DNA from 2 places in the Ezakiella massiliensis genome. Region 1 is predicted to be linked to the other one. Evidence: riboswitches for the same ligand, from Rfam matches in the RefSeq annotation. Region 1 holds a riboswitch; the other holds the start of a gene.
What was found. A riboswitch is a leader RNA that binds a small molecule or an ion and turns the genes downstream of it on or off. The one in region 1 is predicted to bind cobalamin.
Positions count from the first base shown of each region.

Region 2: it holds a riboswitch for cobalamin, as region 1 does, so the genes downstream of both, AC6FXG_RS05420 (ABC transporter substrate-binding protein) here and AC6FXG_RS07165 (ABC transporter substrate-binding protein) in region 1, are expected to answer to the same signal.

Region 1 is NZ_JCBCEO010000005.1:13,136-21,253, forward strand. It holds gene AC6FXG_RS07140 (ATP-binding cassette domain-containing protein) at 1-170, opposite strand, end outside; gene AC6FXG_RS07145 (ABC transporter ATP-binding protein) at 158-1,939, opposite strand; gene AC6FXG_RS07150 (Maf family protein) at 2,456-3,025, opposite strand; gene AC6FXG_RS07155 (ABC transporter ATP-binding protein) at 3,206-3,961, opposite strand; gene AC6FXG_RS07160 (FecCD family ABC transporter permease) at 3,961-4,995, opposite strand; gene AC6FXG_RS07165 (ABC transporter substrate-binding protein) at 4,985-6,049, opposite strand; cobalamin riboswitch at 6,105-6,258, opposite strand; gene AC6FXG_RS07170 (HAD family hydrolase) at 6,759-7,379, opposite strand; gene AC6FXG_RS07175 (pyridoxamine 5'-phosphate oxidase family protein) at 7,380-7,784, opposite strand; gene AC6FXG_RS07180 (stalk domain-containing protein) at 7,958-8,118, opposite strand, start outside.
Region 2 is NZ_JCBCEO010000003.1:101,521-109,638, reverse strand. It holds gene AC6FXG_RS05425 (ABC transporter permease) at 1-694, opposite strand, end outside; gene AC6FXG_RS05420 (ABC transporter substrate-binding protein) at 696-2,408, opposite strand; cobalamin riboswitch at 2,548-2,729, opposite strand; gene AC6FXG_RS05415 (formate/nitrite transporter family protein) at 2,865-3,431, opposite strand; gene AC6FXG_RS05410 (DUF3847 domain-containing protein) at 3,672-3,962, opposite strand; gene AC6FXG_RS05405 (helix-turn-helix transcriptional regulator) at 4,138-4,329, opposite strand; gene AC6FXG_RS05400 (hypothetical protein) at 4,335-4,661, opposite strand; gene AC6FXG_RS05395 (hypothetical protein) at 4,846-5,016, opposite strand; gene AC6FXG_RS05390 (helix-turn-helix domain-containing protein) at 5,266-6,369, opposite strand; gene AC6FXG_RS05385 (ABC transporter permease) at 6,383-7,150, opposite strand; gene AC6FXG_RS05380 (ABC transporter ATP-binding protein) at 7,147-8,061, opposite strand; gene AC6FXG_RS05375 (PLD nuclease N-terminal domain-containing protein) at 8,061-8,118, opposite strand, start outside.

The DNA of each region.
Region 1 (8,118 bases):
TTTGCCTGAACAATTATATTTAATCCCAAAAATGTCGATTGTAAAAAAGATGATATTAAAGTCATCCAAAAGTCTTTGGAGTTTTTCTTTAACATAGGTTTTAATGCGATTGGTGTAACATCTTTAAATGTTTTAAAAAATTTCTTTAGACCCTTCATTATAAATACCATTCCTTTTGTGAGTTATACATTTCAAAATAATCTCCCTCCAAAGCCATCATTTCTCCATGTGTGCCGTGCTCATAAACCTTGCCATCTTTAAACAAAAATATTTCGTCGCTAAGCGAAGTGGACCCCAACCTGTGTGAAATAAAGACGGTTGTGCGGCCACTGGTTAGCTTGCCCATTTTATGGTAAAGCTTGGATTCAGTTGTTGGGTCCATAGCGGCAGTTGGCTCGTCAAGAACTATAACTGGAGAATCGGATACAACCGCACGAGCTAAGGCTATTCTCTGTCTTTGACCGCCAGATAAATCTGCTCCCTCTTGGTCCAGCTTGCCAATTTCAGTTTCGATGCCGTCCGGCAACTTGTCAACCATATCCCTCAAATCCAAATCGTCAATGGTTTCATCGACTTTTGCTTCCCGATTCTCATATCCCATAGCAATATTGTTTCTAATGCTTGTTCCAAAAATCGTGTAATCTTGGAAGATTGCAGAGAAATACGCCCTCCTCTTGGCAAGAGGAATTGTACGAGCGTCTACTCCATTTATCAAAATTTCCCCATCATAATTATCATAAAGACCAAGCATCAGCTTTATAACTGTAGATTTACCGCTACCATTAGCACCTACCAATGAATAGTGACGGCCCTTATCAAATCTAAAACTCATACCCTTTAGGATTTCACGATCTGTACCCGGATAAGTAAAATGAACGTCCTTAAATTCTATAGATTCAAAATCAGGAACTTCATTTGGTCTAACGAGAGCATTCTCTTCCTCGTCAAAGGACATAAATTTAAAGAAGTCATTGAAAAATAATTTAGCGGTTGTAAATCCATCCATAACCTGGGGCACAGTCCAGCCAACGCTTTGAACAAGGGCAGTAATAAGACCGATCAAGGATGAATAAATACCAAAACTAATAAGGCCAGCCCTTAAAGGTTGTAAAAGAATAATAGCTACTGAAAGCACAATAAAAGAAAAAACAACTGACCCAGCCTTGCTTCTAATAAACCAGTCACGCATAACCTTAAACTTAGCATCGTGAATTTGCATAAACTTATCTAGGTCTTTTTCGTTGTAATGGTCGGAATAGTCAAATAAGTAACGCTCTTTTGCGGCCTCCTTGCTCAAGAGCACCTCATCAAGACTATCGACATACCTCTTTTTGTCATTCAAAGACTTGTCTTCCTCATAAGTCTTCTTAGCACCCTTCTTGGCCAGCCACAAAAGCGGCATAACAATTACCAAAGTAACCGGCACAATCCACCAAACATACCTAGTAATGGTAATCATAGCCGACACAACTGTAAAACCTACAATAAACATCTGCTGGTAAGTCATAATCACATTTGAAAATTGTGACAAAGTATCCTTATCAACCTGCTTTATAAGATCCAAAGATTCATTATCCTCAAGCCGCCAATACTTTAACTTTGTATGCTTATCGATAATCATCTCATTCAAAACACCCTCAAGCTTAACGTTAATAACAGATGATAGCCATTCCAAAAGCGGTTTGGAAATCATCTGATAAGCCATAAGGGCACACAAAATTCCCGCATACTTAAATACTAAAGACAGATCATCCATCTTTCCAACTTGGTCAATAACAGCATCAACTGTAAGACCCATAAAAATTGCAATGGCAGTTGGGCTAAGACCCCTAAGAATTGTAAAAACAACGTGAAAAATCACTGCCAGAGGAGCAGTTTTAAAAATCAGGCCATAACCCTTTAAACTAGCCCCCTTAACCTTTTCATCTTTCTCTTTCATAATCCCTCTCCTTTTGTTTTATTTTTAATACGCCATATGTATGGCAGAAATGTTGCAAATTTAATCTCGTCCTCGCGGCATCGAGCCCGCTCGTACGAGGTGTCTGGGATAAACCAGACGGTACATGGCTACATAAATATCCGTAGCCTACATCCTCGATCACGGGGCATCGAACCCCGTGTCCGAGATGGCCGGGATAAACCACGGCCGCTACCTCCGTTCTTATTAATATTTATTATGTTAATAACATTCAGATATTAAAAATTTATCTTCAACGGCCACAAAATTTTTGCCTTTCTCATAATTTAAAATAATTTTATCTTCTCAATATTTTTCTCTCATGATTTGCAAAGTAAAATTTAATAATTAAATCTAACGGCCACAATGCTTTTGTTATTCTCATAATTTCGTAGGAAAATTTGATGAGAAAGGCGCAGTACAGAATTTTTGCGAATGAGGTGTACAGATGGTACTCCGCAATGAGCAAACAATTCGAAACAAGCCTTTATCGCAAATTTAACACGAAATTATTCGTATTGCGGCTATTGGCAAACCCATAATGTTGTAATAATCTCCGCTTATCTCTTGGATAAAATACGCCCCCCTATCCTGTATCCCGTACGCCCCCGCCTTGCCTGTGGAATAACCATCCCTCACATAGGCTTTGGCAAAGGCCAGATAATTATCATCCATGGGGATAAAACGAACTGTGGATGTAACCGTTTTGTTAATTATATCATATTTACCTATAATAGCAAAACCCGTTAAGACTTCATGGCTTTTACCTGCTAGAGATTTTAGCATTTCAAGAGCATCCTCATCATCCTTGGGCTTGCCCAGCGGCTTATCTGCAAAGACCATAGTGTCGGCCGCCAAAATAATCTCTTCGTCGCCAACTTTTTCTTGAATAGCCTTGGCCTTTGCCAAAGCCAAAGCCTTCAAGCACTCTTCACGTTCATTTTTGTCCGCCAAATCATATTTATTTCTAATAATATCCTCGTCAATGTCCGGCGCCATTGTCACAAAATTAATGGCAAACATTTCAAGAATTTCCTTTCGCCTGGGCGAAGATGATGCTAAAATCATAAAGCCTCCTAAATATTTTTTATTTATTATGCTTTATTATATCACAATTATATCAAAAAAAAAAATAAGTCCAGTCAAATGAGCAAAACATTATCTAGTGCGGATTAATATCAGCATATCTTAAGTGCCTTTCCTAATCAATTTAAATTAAGCACAAATAAAAACACGCTCTGAAGCGTGTTATATCTTCCATATAATATTTTTTATTCCGTCATCTGTTGTTGTGACTTGCGATTTTACTCCATAGAGCTTGTAGATCATCTCGTCGGTAATTATTTCCTCAGGCGTGCCTTGGGCGATGAGCTGGGAGTTTTTTAAACAATAAAGGTAATCGCAAAACATGAGTGACAAATTTATATCGTGGAGGGCGGCGACTGCAGTTTTTTTCGAGTCTCTTACGAGTTTCAAAAGCTCCAGCTGGTATTTAATATCCAAATGATTTGTGGGTTCGTCCAAAATTAAAATTTCACTCTCCTGGCAAAAGGCGCGTGCAAGTTGGACTCTTTGGCGCTCCCCACCAGATAAGCTGGACAAGAACCTGTCTTCCTTGCCCTCCATGCCAACCATGTTAATGGCTGCTTGGACAATTTCCTTGTCGTGCTTGTTGTCCCTCTCCATAAATTTTTTGTGGGGGCTGCGACCAAGCATTACCATTTCATAAACCGTAAAATCGAAATTCATATCGTTTATCTGACTCATGACGGCGAGCTTTTTTGCACTATCCCTTACCTTTATGTCCTGCAAGTTTTTGCCATCAATAATAATATTTCCCGTATAATTTTTGTTGGCCCTGTAAATACACCTTAGGATTGTCGACTTGCCCGACCCGTTTGGCCCGATAATTGCGACAAACTTTTTATCTTCAATTTTCAAATTTATATCTTTTATAAGGGTTTTGCCATTAATTCTATAAGAAAGATTCTCTGTAATAATCATTAATTCCTCCTAAAAGATTTTGTGATAATTAAATATATAAATAACGGTGCGCCTATGAGAGCTACAACAACTCCTGTGGGCAACTCTGTGGATGGAATGAGGACGCGCGAAGCTATGTCCGCCCAGATTAAAAGGATGGAACCCAAGATTGCAGACAAAAACACCAGCTTTTTATGGCTGTTGCCCACAATAAATCTGGCTACGTGGGGGATGATGAGGCCAATAAAGCCTATAATCCCGCTTACATAGACTACAAAACCAATCATTATACTTATGATAAGTAGGTAGATGTGCCTTAGCTTGTTTAGGTTAACACCCATGGTGATGGCGATGTCGTCGCCCAAAAGTGCCAGGTCCAAATTCCTGTGCTGGGTGAAAAATACAAGCGTACAGAGGAAAATGATGGGGGCAATCCTTGTGAGGTTTTCCCACTTGGCCCCTGCCAAAGATCCCATGAGCCAAAAAGTTAGTTCACGCGAGGCCTCACGATTTGATGATAAAAATATTAAAACCGAGGACAGGGTGTTCATGGCAGTTGAAAGGGCAATACCCGAAAGCAGGAGTTTGGATGTCGACGATTGCGAGCCGATGTTGGACAAAACTACAACCATAATTGCAATGGCAAATGCTCCAATAAAGGCACATACACCAATGGCATTTGATCCGAAAATCCTATTTATGCCAAGGGTAATGCCCAGGGTTGCTCCAAAAGTTGCGCCCGAACTTATGCCGAGCACATAGGGGTCTGCAAGAGGGTTTTTAACTACAGCCTGCATTACAAGACCCGACACGCCAAGGCTCATACCAACAACAAGGGCAAGGATAAGTCTGGGCAGACGTATAAGGTAAATGATGTCAAAATCTTGTGGGCGAATTCCACTAACATCAACGCCAAAACCGATCTTGGACAAGATAATTTTTAAAACATGGTTAAAATTGATTTTGGCATAGCCAATATTTACGCCCAAGATAATAGAAATGGCTAATACTACAAGTAATATTAGCATTAGCCATCTAAATTTTTTATCTTTCATTATAAAGTCCGTTTACGATAGTGTCGATACCATCGGCTGTTCTAACGCCAGATGAATATACTTCACTAAGCATAATTGGATAAACGCGGCCATTTTTTACAGCGTCCAAGGATTGCAATTGTGGGTTATTTAAAATCTTTTCTTTTTCGCCATCCCTAAGCTTTTCATCTCCAAAGTAAACTGTAAAAATAACTTCTGGATTATGTTCGATCAATTCTTCCAGACCAAACTTACCATTCTTATCAAAAACCAATTTAGCTCCAGCCAAGCTTGCAATGTTTCCTCCGATTGAATCCTCACCGTAATTTCTGAATTGGTTGTCGCCTTCAATTTCTAAAATAACAGCAGTAACTGGCTCTCTGGACTCTGAAAGTTTTTGACCTTCAGCAATCTTCTTTTCCATTTCAGAAATCAAAGTCTCTGCTTCTTCGTTTTTGTTAAAAATTTTGCCAAGGGTTCTGATGTCTTGGTATTCATATTCCAATTTGTCTGGCTTCATGATGCCACTGTTTAAATTAATATAGGTCTTAACACCCCTGTCATGCCAAAACTTAACATCGCCAAGAGTTTTATCACGGAAATAACTGGACCATGAAATAATCATATCAGGAGCCATATCAAGAACGGCCTCCTTTGACGGGGCTTTTTCAAAATACTGAACCTTATCAAATTGGTCCTTCCACTCATCCTTTACAGGTACGTCTAGCATTGCGTTTGCAATAACCCTATCGCCAAGGCCAAGGGCAAGCATATTTTCAATTGCAGATTGGTAAACACACAAGACCTTTTCAGGTGCCTTGTCAAAAGTAAGTTCGATTTTTTCTCCATCAGCACTGTAAGTCTCAACAGTTACTGGGTAGTAATCGTCTTTGGCCTCAGTCTTTTCTTCGGCTTTTTCATCTTTCTTTTCTTCAGCTTTTTCGTCTTGCTTTTCTACCTTTTCTTCTTGCTTAGGCTCTTCAACCTTTTTTTCGTCAACCTTGCTGCAAGCTGCAAATGAAAAAACAAGGGCAAGAGCAAGCAAGAGTGCGAAAATTCTTCTCAAATTTGTCATAAAAAAATCCTCCTTAAAAATATAGAGGAAGTTAAAATAAACTTCTCTATCTTTCGTAAAGAAATTACATGTGAAAGGTATCCTGACTCTTTGCCTCGAACAAATACATCCCTTCCCGTCAAGTGAGATGCACCCTCGGCTTTTACAGTGGCGAAGACCGTGTGGCTTAAACCAACTTCCCTTTTGCTCACACATTAAATTGTTTACAGGGAGATTATAGCACAAAATTTCTCAAAGAACAAACAACAAATGAGCACATATTTAATTTATAATGTATAACTTTTAGGGCAAAATTTTTCGGTCCACATTCTCCTCAGACTCTTGCAACCAATCAAACAAAATTTTTTGTCCGAAATTCTCCTCAGACTCTTGTCCTCAATCGTTCTTCCCTTCGGTCTAACGATTGAACAAGAGGTTGCGTGAGTCAACGCTTGCCAATCATCTTCACGCTTTCGCGTTCGATTCTTGGGCGTGGCTGCAATCGGACGCTACAGAAATTTTGTTTTCTTGGACAAGAGGTTGCGTGAGTCACTGCATACCAATCGGTCAATTTCTTGGCGACCATTTCAGGATCGCCGCTACGGGAAATTGACCTCTTGGGCAGGGCTTCGTAATTTCGATGAGATTCGACGCGAAAAATTTAATCGGTCATGTAGCGTCTACCTTTATGGTAGACAAACCGATTAAATTTCACGAGAATATCGCGATTTTAACCGCAAATTTTGAGAATATCTTTTGGCTCTTTAAATGAAATAGCCTTTTCCTGTAGATATTCCGTGGTCCCCCATTCCGCAATCCCATAACTTATCCCCGCGTCAATGGCGGCCATATGGTCGGTCACAGCATTGCCAATATAAATGGTCTCTGCCGGATTTAGTCTATGCTTTTTCATATACCAGACCAGCATGTCGCCAGAGGGTTTGGGATTAGCCACATGGTCCCTGCAGGCGTAGTCGTCAAAGTACTCGCCCAGACCATTGTGGGCCAGGGCGTACTCGCACTCGTCGATGTCGCGATTAGACGCCATTCCCATAAAATTAACTTTAGTTTTTATTTGGTCCAAGACCTCCTTCATGCCAGGAAAAAATTTCAAACTCCCACTCAAATCGTGGAAGTGCCTGTAAAGCTCGGCCATATTTTCATCATTGGTTTCTAGCCCTAAGGCCTTCAAAGTCTCCAACGAAGGATTGTGAAAGGCAAAGTCTCTCTCCTCCCCCTCCAAATGGCGACCAATTTTATCCATGGCCAGGCGGTCAAAAGCCTCTATAGTCTGCGAACGGGAATCCAAAAGAGTCCCGTCCACATCAAAAATAATATTTTTAAATTTCATTTAAAACTCAATCACAATCTGGTCTTTGCCGTGTTCCATCAAATTTAAAGTCGCGTCTTTGAAATAGAAAACAGCTGTGTCCTCGTCATCTGCAGCGTACTTGCCCTTGCAAAGTTCCACATTGTCGTCTACGAGTTTAGCACGCGCTTCGCGGCGGTCGTCCTCGATGAGCTCACCGTAAATCCTAAAATAGCCCTGACCAGTAGCCCTTGCAATAGCCACATAAGGATTGGCCTTGAGCTCAGAGTAAACATTCTTGTGCTTCTTGGTCACCAAATAAATCTTTCCTTCAAATTCTGTATGCACATCAAAAGGCCTTACATTTGGCTTGCCGTCAACGGATGTTGCAAGATAAAAAACATCAACGCTGCCCAAAACCTCTAAAACTTTTTTAATATTATCCATAATAAACCTCCTAAAATTCTTCTTCGGTGACAATAATCAAAAACAAAGCCACCACATTCATTCTACAACAAAAGGCAAGTAAAGTAAACAAAAAGCAGAGGCCGGGGCCTCCGCTTAATTTTTAATTTTATTTGCCCAAGGGCTTTTAAAGAAAATTCTCTTGCTCGAGAATTTTATCTAACCATAATGTCTGTAAATGCTGAACTTGAATACATATCGCCAGTAGTAACTTCATATTTGATTTCAAGAAGTCTAACGCCACTTACATTTAGATTTACATCAACTGGAAGTTGGCCAGAGATTATATCATAGGACTGAATAATAGTTCCATCTG
Region 2 (8,118 bases), on a different contig from region 1:
CCATACCCTTAGACCTTGCAGTTAAAATATAGTCTTCTTTTCTAATTTGGGAAACGGAAGACTTCATTAACATAAAATTTGATGCCGTTCTAAATATTATTAGAATAATTAAAGGTAGGGCCATGTGGTGGATCATACTTTTTACTTTCTCAATACCAAACAAACCTGGACTTACCATGCCATTAATTGGAAATACTTTTAGCTTATAAGAAAATATAGTTAGAAGTATTAGTCCTAGGCAGTTAGATGGAATTGTGTTAGCAAGTAAAAATACTGGGGTGGAAACCTGGTCAAACTTTCCACCAGGTTTCCAACCAGCAAAGGTTCCTAAAACACAGCCTAAAATTCCACCTATAATCCAAGTTGGAATAGCAAGCATTAAGGTATTTTTACAGGCCCTAAGCACATTTTCAGTAACAGGCCTTTTGTTATAATAGGCTATACCAAAGTCTAGCTTAGCAATATTTTTTAAATATTTAATAAATTGAACATTGAGCTTGTCGTTAAGTCCATACTTTTCTACAATTCTTTCTAGCTCACTTGGATTATTTTCTAAGAGATAATAATACTCTTCTTGGCCTACTAGAGAAATAATAGGATCTCCAGGCATAAAGTGGATGAGCAAAAATGAAATTGTAACTATAACAAAAATTGTCGCCAGTGAAAATAGTATTTTTCTTATTGACTTGTTCATTTTACTTTTGATAAATGTCGTACCAAGTTCTTGGGTTAATTACTCCCCAACCTGGATAGTTATCCCAGCCTCCTATTTTATCTGTCCTATATGGGAAGTGACCTTCTTCCCAGCAAAGGGCTTGGGCAAAACAATCTTCTGCTGCCATGTGTTGTAATTTGTTCATATAGCCAGCATATTCTTCATTGGTCTTTGATACTTGCATCTTGTAAAATGTTTCTAAAAATTCTGGATCATCATAGGTTCCCCAAATCCAAGTTTTTTCTCCTTCAAATCTTGGTGCACCTACAAAGTACCTGAAGGCACTTGACCAGTTTGTCATTCCAGAAGTAGTGTAACCAATAGAAAGGTCGTACTTGCCTTCACTAACATTGGCTTCCCATACTTCACCATTTCTAAGTGAGTCTTCGTCAATATGGGTTTTAATTCCCAAATCTTTTAAAGATGCTCCTATAACTTCAGCAATTCTACTATAGGTTTCCTTGCCTTTTTTAGAATATTGCATAGTAATCATAACATCCATTGGAGATCCATCTGGAAGTTCTCTAAAGCCATCACCATCAACATCCTTGTAGCCAGCTTGGTCTAATAAATTTTTCGCCTCTTCAAGGTCTTGGTCTAAAATTCCTAGACTTTTGTCAAAACCCTTGTTTACAGGTGTAACTATTCCAATTCCTGGATGCTTGCCATAGTCGCCTGCAATTACTTGAGCCAATCTGTCATAGTCAAGTCCAGCCCTTACAGCCTTTCTAAAGTTAATATCGTCTCCTGGCTTTCTCTTCATACCATAAGTAAGTTGGTAATGGCCACCAAAGTCACTGGCTCCTGGGTCTATGTCGGGATTAGACTTTATTGTATCCATAATAGGTCCATCTATTGGATTTGCATAATTGAAAAATGCATCTATTTCACCATTGGCCATGGCCATCATTAGGGTGTCTTCTCCAGAATATGATTGAAGGACAACTTCTTCTACCATAAGGTCTCCACCATAATTGTTTTCTGGAACTGCCTTATAAACTGAAGTTTGTGAGTCTCTGTCTACAGCAACTAGCTTATAAGGTCCACAGCCAATAGCAGCATCTTCGCCATCATAAGTAGATGGGTCTTCTACCTTTTCCCAAATGTGTTTGGCAAATAAACAAGAGTTGTTAGATGCAGAAGCATTTAGCCAATAAAAAACATCAGGCTCTGAAAATTTAAGAGTGCATTCATGGTCGCCAGTAATTTCCCAGCTTTCAAGGTTTTTTAAGCCTCCTGACTCTCTAACATTTTTCATAAAGTCAAAGGTAAATAAAATGTCCTCTTCAGATACAGGAACTCCGTCATGCCAAATTGCTCCCTCTGGCCATTTAAAAACTAACTCTTTGCCATCGTCAGAAATTGTAAATTCTGTAAAAAAGAATGGTTGTATTTCGTTATTTTTATCAACATAGACAAAGTCACCTTGGGTAAAGTTGTTATAGTTAGTCCTACCAAAAGCATCTTTTTGTGAAACTGCAGAAAAAACATTGTTTTCAGCTGTAGTTCCAATTACTAATCTTTCTACCTTCTTTTTCTCTTCACTTGTTTTTGCAACTTTTTCTTCTGTGCTTGCAGGTTTTTGAACTGCTTCCTCTACTTTTCCTTCTGGCTCTGCATTTTTATTGCAGGCACTTAGACCTAAAACCAAGGCCAAGGCTAGAACAAGGAAAAACTTTAAATTCTTTTTCATTTTCTTCTCCTTAGAATTATTATTGAACTTTACTCTAAATCCTAAAAATAAAAAACCATTGTCTATAAGCCTAAAAATAGTAAGCTCAAAAAACAATGGTACAGTAACTGCTTTTTTACCTACTTTCGACGGAAATAGGGATAAATTCAAATGCCAAGCAGGTTTTCTGACTTGTGCCTACCATATATTTAGCCTTCTCAGTTTCCCAATGGCATAGTTAAATATACTAACACTTACAGCGACCGGATCGTTTAAGATTTTCACTTAATTCCCTTTAAGTAAATAAAAGCTTATTTACTCACTTAGCATCTTATTCAATTGTAATAATTATAGCACTTTGAAATGTTTTTTTCAATAAAAAAAGACTTGGACTTGCTATTTAAAAATTTATATTTTTATAAATTCTGTAATTTTTTAAAAAAGAAATTTTTACTTCATAAATCTATTTGAAAAGATCTATTCTCTTTCTAATAATCTAACACTTGGAACTAAAAGTCCGCCAACTGCATTTCCTAAAACTATAACTAAAATTCTCAAAAATCCATTTAGACTCCAAACTCCTGCCATGGCAAAGTAAAAAATATCTGCAATAGAGTGTTCAAAGCCTGCAAGGATAAAGACCATTACTGCAAAGATTATGCCTAAATATTTTCCAAGGTCCTGGGTGTTTGTCTTGTATTCTTCTACTCCAAAGACGACGAAGATGTTACACATTATTCCTAGGACAAATAAACTTAAATAAGTGTCGTTTAATTTTGTGTTTACTAAAGCCAAAGCCTTTTCTTGTAAAAATTCTCCATTTCTACTTAAAGATAAAAGAAAGGCTATTAGTACTGCTCCAAGGGCGTTTCCTATTAGGACCTTTAGTAGAAATTTTGTATAAGACTTTTTCTCATTATAAAAGAAATATCCGACCTTGCCTGTAAATAAGTTATCACTCTCTTTCTTTTTTTGTTGTTTTAGGTGGAGGCTTAATAGATTTTTATATCCTCTTTGTGAATGAGCGTTTTGAAATGATAGAATAGAAAAAGCCGACTACTGAATTAATTTTTGTTGTTTCAGTATGTCGGCTTAATTGTTTTGTTCATTTCAAATTTTAAAAGTCAAGGGCGAGCGTTAGCGAGTTTATTTACCCTTGACTTTTAAAAAGCGAATGGTTGTTGCTCCCTGCAAGGGTTTGGCTCTAAAGCCACGCAATCACCCTTTAAGGTGTATAATTGCGCCCTTAGAAAATCTAAGGGAGATTTGATTATTTTATTTTTCTTAATTTTCTATAATTATTTTTAGTGTTTCTTTAAATTCTTTTGTATTTGTTGCTTCTTCTAGTAGGATTTTTATTTCTTCATCTGTTAGTTCTTCTGAATTTTCTATAAGGCTTTCTAAGATTGCTCCTCTTGTTATTAGCCTATGAGTTCTTTCTTTTCTTCTTTTCACTATGTCTTGTTTTAATATCTTTTTTTCTTGATTTTTTAGTTGCCTTAATCTTTCTTCTGTATCGTCTATTTTATCTTTTATTTCTTTTGACTCTTGTCTTATTTGTTCTAGTTTTTTCATATATAACTCCTTTTTTGTAATAAAAAAAGACGATGAAGATATCATCTCTCCGTCTTATAATTTGTATCTTGAGTTGAATGTTTTGTTAAAAATATTCTATTATCATCTCATAAAATCTGATATAGAAAAAGTGCCTAAAATCATAGGCACTTTAAGAAAATTTGACTTAATATTTTTATTCATATATGAATAATTCATCTACAGTTGTTTCAAGAGCAAGAGCTAATTTAAAAGCAAGTTCAAGAGTTGGATCATACTTATTGTTTTCAATAGCATTAACAGTTTGTCTACTGACTCCGCATATATCAGCTAATTCTTGTTGAAGTAATCCTTTCTCTGTTCTAAATTCTTTGATGTGATTTTTCATTTCTCTTACCTGTATTTCCTCATGTTAATTAGGTATGAAATATTAAAAGCTATTGATATTATACCGACATAAAATATCGGGTTATCTTCAAAGCTTATACTTGAATTTTGTTCAAAGAAAATATTCCAAATTATATTTATAATTAAAAATATTATCCCTACTACTAATGCAGTTAATCCAGATTTTCTTACAATATATCCCTTTCTTTCATCTCCTTTTTTAATTAAGGTTACTATCATAATTAAGGTACATACTAGTGAAGCAACCAGAAATAACCATAGTAAACCTATACCAAACATTTGATTTGACTCAATAAATTTTATAAGATTCATACTGACCTCCTAATGTCAAATACTTTTGACATTAAATGATGACATTGTGTTTATATATGTAAAAGTCTTATATCATCATAGAAAGATTCACTTGTTTTCTTTCTTACAATAAAAAAACGACTAGATTTTTTATTTCTAATCGTTTTAAGTTCAAACCCAATGACTTTCTCTATTGCAAATTTTTTTATTTCTTTTTCTTGTTATTATATCTACTTCCACACCCTATGCCAAAAAGCATAGAACCGATTATCCATGCATACTCTGTTTTTCCTGTCTTATATGACATGTATATTGATAATATAAGTGTAATAAATGAGATTATTGCTAATATAAGCCATAAGTTCTTTTTGTTCATTTTATTCCTCCAAGATTTTTATCTTATCATTTCTAACTCCTAACTTTTGATATATTCATGATAAGGATACTACCAGTATTCATATATTTTTAACCATTCTTCATATTGCCAAAAATTCTCCTATTAGATCAACTCTAAATTTTCATGAAAAATTGACAGTTTGTTAAAGTTGTATAAACTTAAGTAAAAATCTATTACTTAGGAATGGACAAACAAAATTACAACCTTTTATCTGATTGTATTATTTAATTATAGAGAGTAAATCTCCTTAACCTTATCAACTAATGATTTTACCTTTCCTTCAGAAATAATTCCTTTAAAACTTTCATTATTCTCTATTGCATCTATATAAAAGCGAACAATCATATCGTCACTTCTATTTGGATTTGTAGATAATAATAAATTTTCATCAAGCCATTCTTCTATTTGATTAAAAAATTCATCGCCTCTTATCTTAAACGATTTTTCCTTACTCTCTATTAACAAATTGAGTAGTTTTTCCACATAATTACCAGCAAGTTTGAGATTATTATCGTCAATATAGTGCGTTGCCAAGGATAAATAGAAGTTTAAAACGATGGAAACATTTATCTGGGTAAGATTAAAAGTTTCTATTAAATCCTCCACTTTCTCTAATGTTTCAATCCAATCGTAATTATTCAAACTACTCTTCATCATAAGAAGGGTGATTAAATCGATTATGTTCTTATAAATCATTACTTGTAATTTTTGATCTACTTCATTTTCTTTCTTCGTTTTTAAATAAGCTGAAGCCACTAAACAATCTTTTGATATAGATAGCATGTCCGAAGATGGCAAAATATTTAATGCTTCTTCCGATTTTCCTAAACTAATTAAACAGGCTGCCCTCAAGCTCAATGATTGTTCTTTTTGTATAGGATCTTTAGAATGCTCGCACACTCTTCTTAGTATATTATTTGCGTATTCTAGATATTCTTCTTTTTTTACATCATCAGTTGTTAAATCACAATGGTTCAAAATAAACAAAGACATATAGTATAGTAGTTCAAAGCAAGAATAGTATTGTTTAATTTTAATTTTTATATCTTCTAGGATACTATCCATACCTGCATCCGAAACACGATCCTCTAAGTCTATATAAAATTTTTGTATTTGAGTTGGAGATAAGTCTGGGTCGTATCCTATTAATTCATCCACACTTATATTAAAGAAAGTGGCAAGTTTTGGTAGGAGTAAAATATCTGGATAGCTTTGACCTGTCTCCCATTTTGATACGGAAGCCTTTGTTACCATCATAAATTCTGCTAATTCTTCCTGAGTTATGCCTCTTTCTTTTCGCTTTTGAAGAATATTTTCTCCAATTTTTAGCATGATATTTTACCTCCTAACTGATTTGCTTTTTGTTTATTACAGCAATCGAAATTACTATACACAGTATAAGCAATATACTGCCCGTAATAATCGGTACATAATAGTCATAATATCCTATTCCTTTTATAAGGTTCACAGGCTTTCCTATCAATGCAATAGGCATGTATTTAACAATTTCATCTCGAATAGATAATATAAGTTGAATCACAATCCCAGCAGTCGTTAATATTAATGTACCTATAACATTTCCTGAAATCACTCCAGCTAATATCTCTAACGATATTAAAAATAATCCAAATATAAAAGGAAGCAAGGCTGCCATAAGTATATTTCTAATAGGAAATGAAATCCCGAAAAAGTACTTTGTGTAGAAATAAGTTAGTATAAATGAGCAAAAGTAAGCTAAAAACCACAAAATAAAATTATAAAAAATCTTTGATAGCACAACTTGATACCTTGGAAGTCCCTTAGATAACAAATTAATCAATGTTCCCTTTTGGAATTCATTAGCCATTTGAGTACTTAATATAATGGCTAATCCAAACATACCTATTTGACTAATGTTTTTAAAGAATTGTGTCCAAGAGTCAATTTCTGATGGTGGTGCTACGTTAATATCTATGTTTCCTGTAGCTATGGATTGAAGTATCATGGGAGTTAATTTCGCTGTCAAAGGACTTATTAACCCGATAAACAAAAATAAGATAAAGGTAGAAATCATTTTTTTAGTTCTTGCACCTTCAATAGCTTCTTTCTTTAATAAAGATAAAAATATCCTCATGCTTTCGTTACCTCCATAAAAATATTTTCTAATGTAGGCTCTTCTATTTTTATTTCTAGAGGAAATATGTTTAACTTATATAACTCATATAAAATATCAATATCTTTCAACTGATTTTCTTCGTCTGTTAAGTTTAGAGTATCTCCTTTTTCATTAGTTACCAAATTTGAAAATTTATCTAGTGACTTAAATACCTTTAGTTCTTCATTCGACTTAAACCTAATCTTAATTATGTTTTTCCTCTTTATATTTTTTAATTCATCTATTGAACCTTCTAGTACATTTTTCCCTTTATCAAGCACCACAACATGATCACAGATTGCTTCAACATCCGATAAAATATGTGTGGAAAAAATGACAGTAGTAGAGTCTTTTATTTTTAATATTATGTCTAGTATCTCTTTTCTTCCGAGTGGATCAAGAGCAGAAGTCGGTTCATCACACATTAATAGTTTTGGGCTATTTAACAACGCTTGGGCAATACCCAAGCGTTGTTTCATACCTCTAGAATAGCCGCTAATTCTTTTATTTACATCTCTTAATCCCACCAATTCTAAAAGTTCTTCGCTCTTGTTCTTAATTTCATTTTTGCTAAGACCAGTTATATACCCACATAAATTGAGATATTCTTTAGCAGTCATATAACCATAAAATTCAGGGACATCTGGAAGATACCCGATAAATCGATTGGTTTTTGACTGACCAAAGCTTACTCTTTCCCCAAAGACTTCAATGGAACCTTCATCAATTTTCAAAAATCCTAAAATCATTTTCATTGTTGTAGTTTTTCCAGCACCATTTTTGCCTAAAAAACCAAAGATTGTGTTTTCAGGAATCGACATGGACAATCCATTAATAATCGTATTTTTCCCAAAGGATTTATGAAGATTTTCGATTTTTAGTGCTTCCATTATTCGTCCTCCCTACCTATTGTTAAGTATAAGATAGGTCCAATAATTTGAATAAAA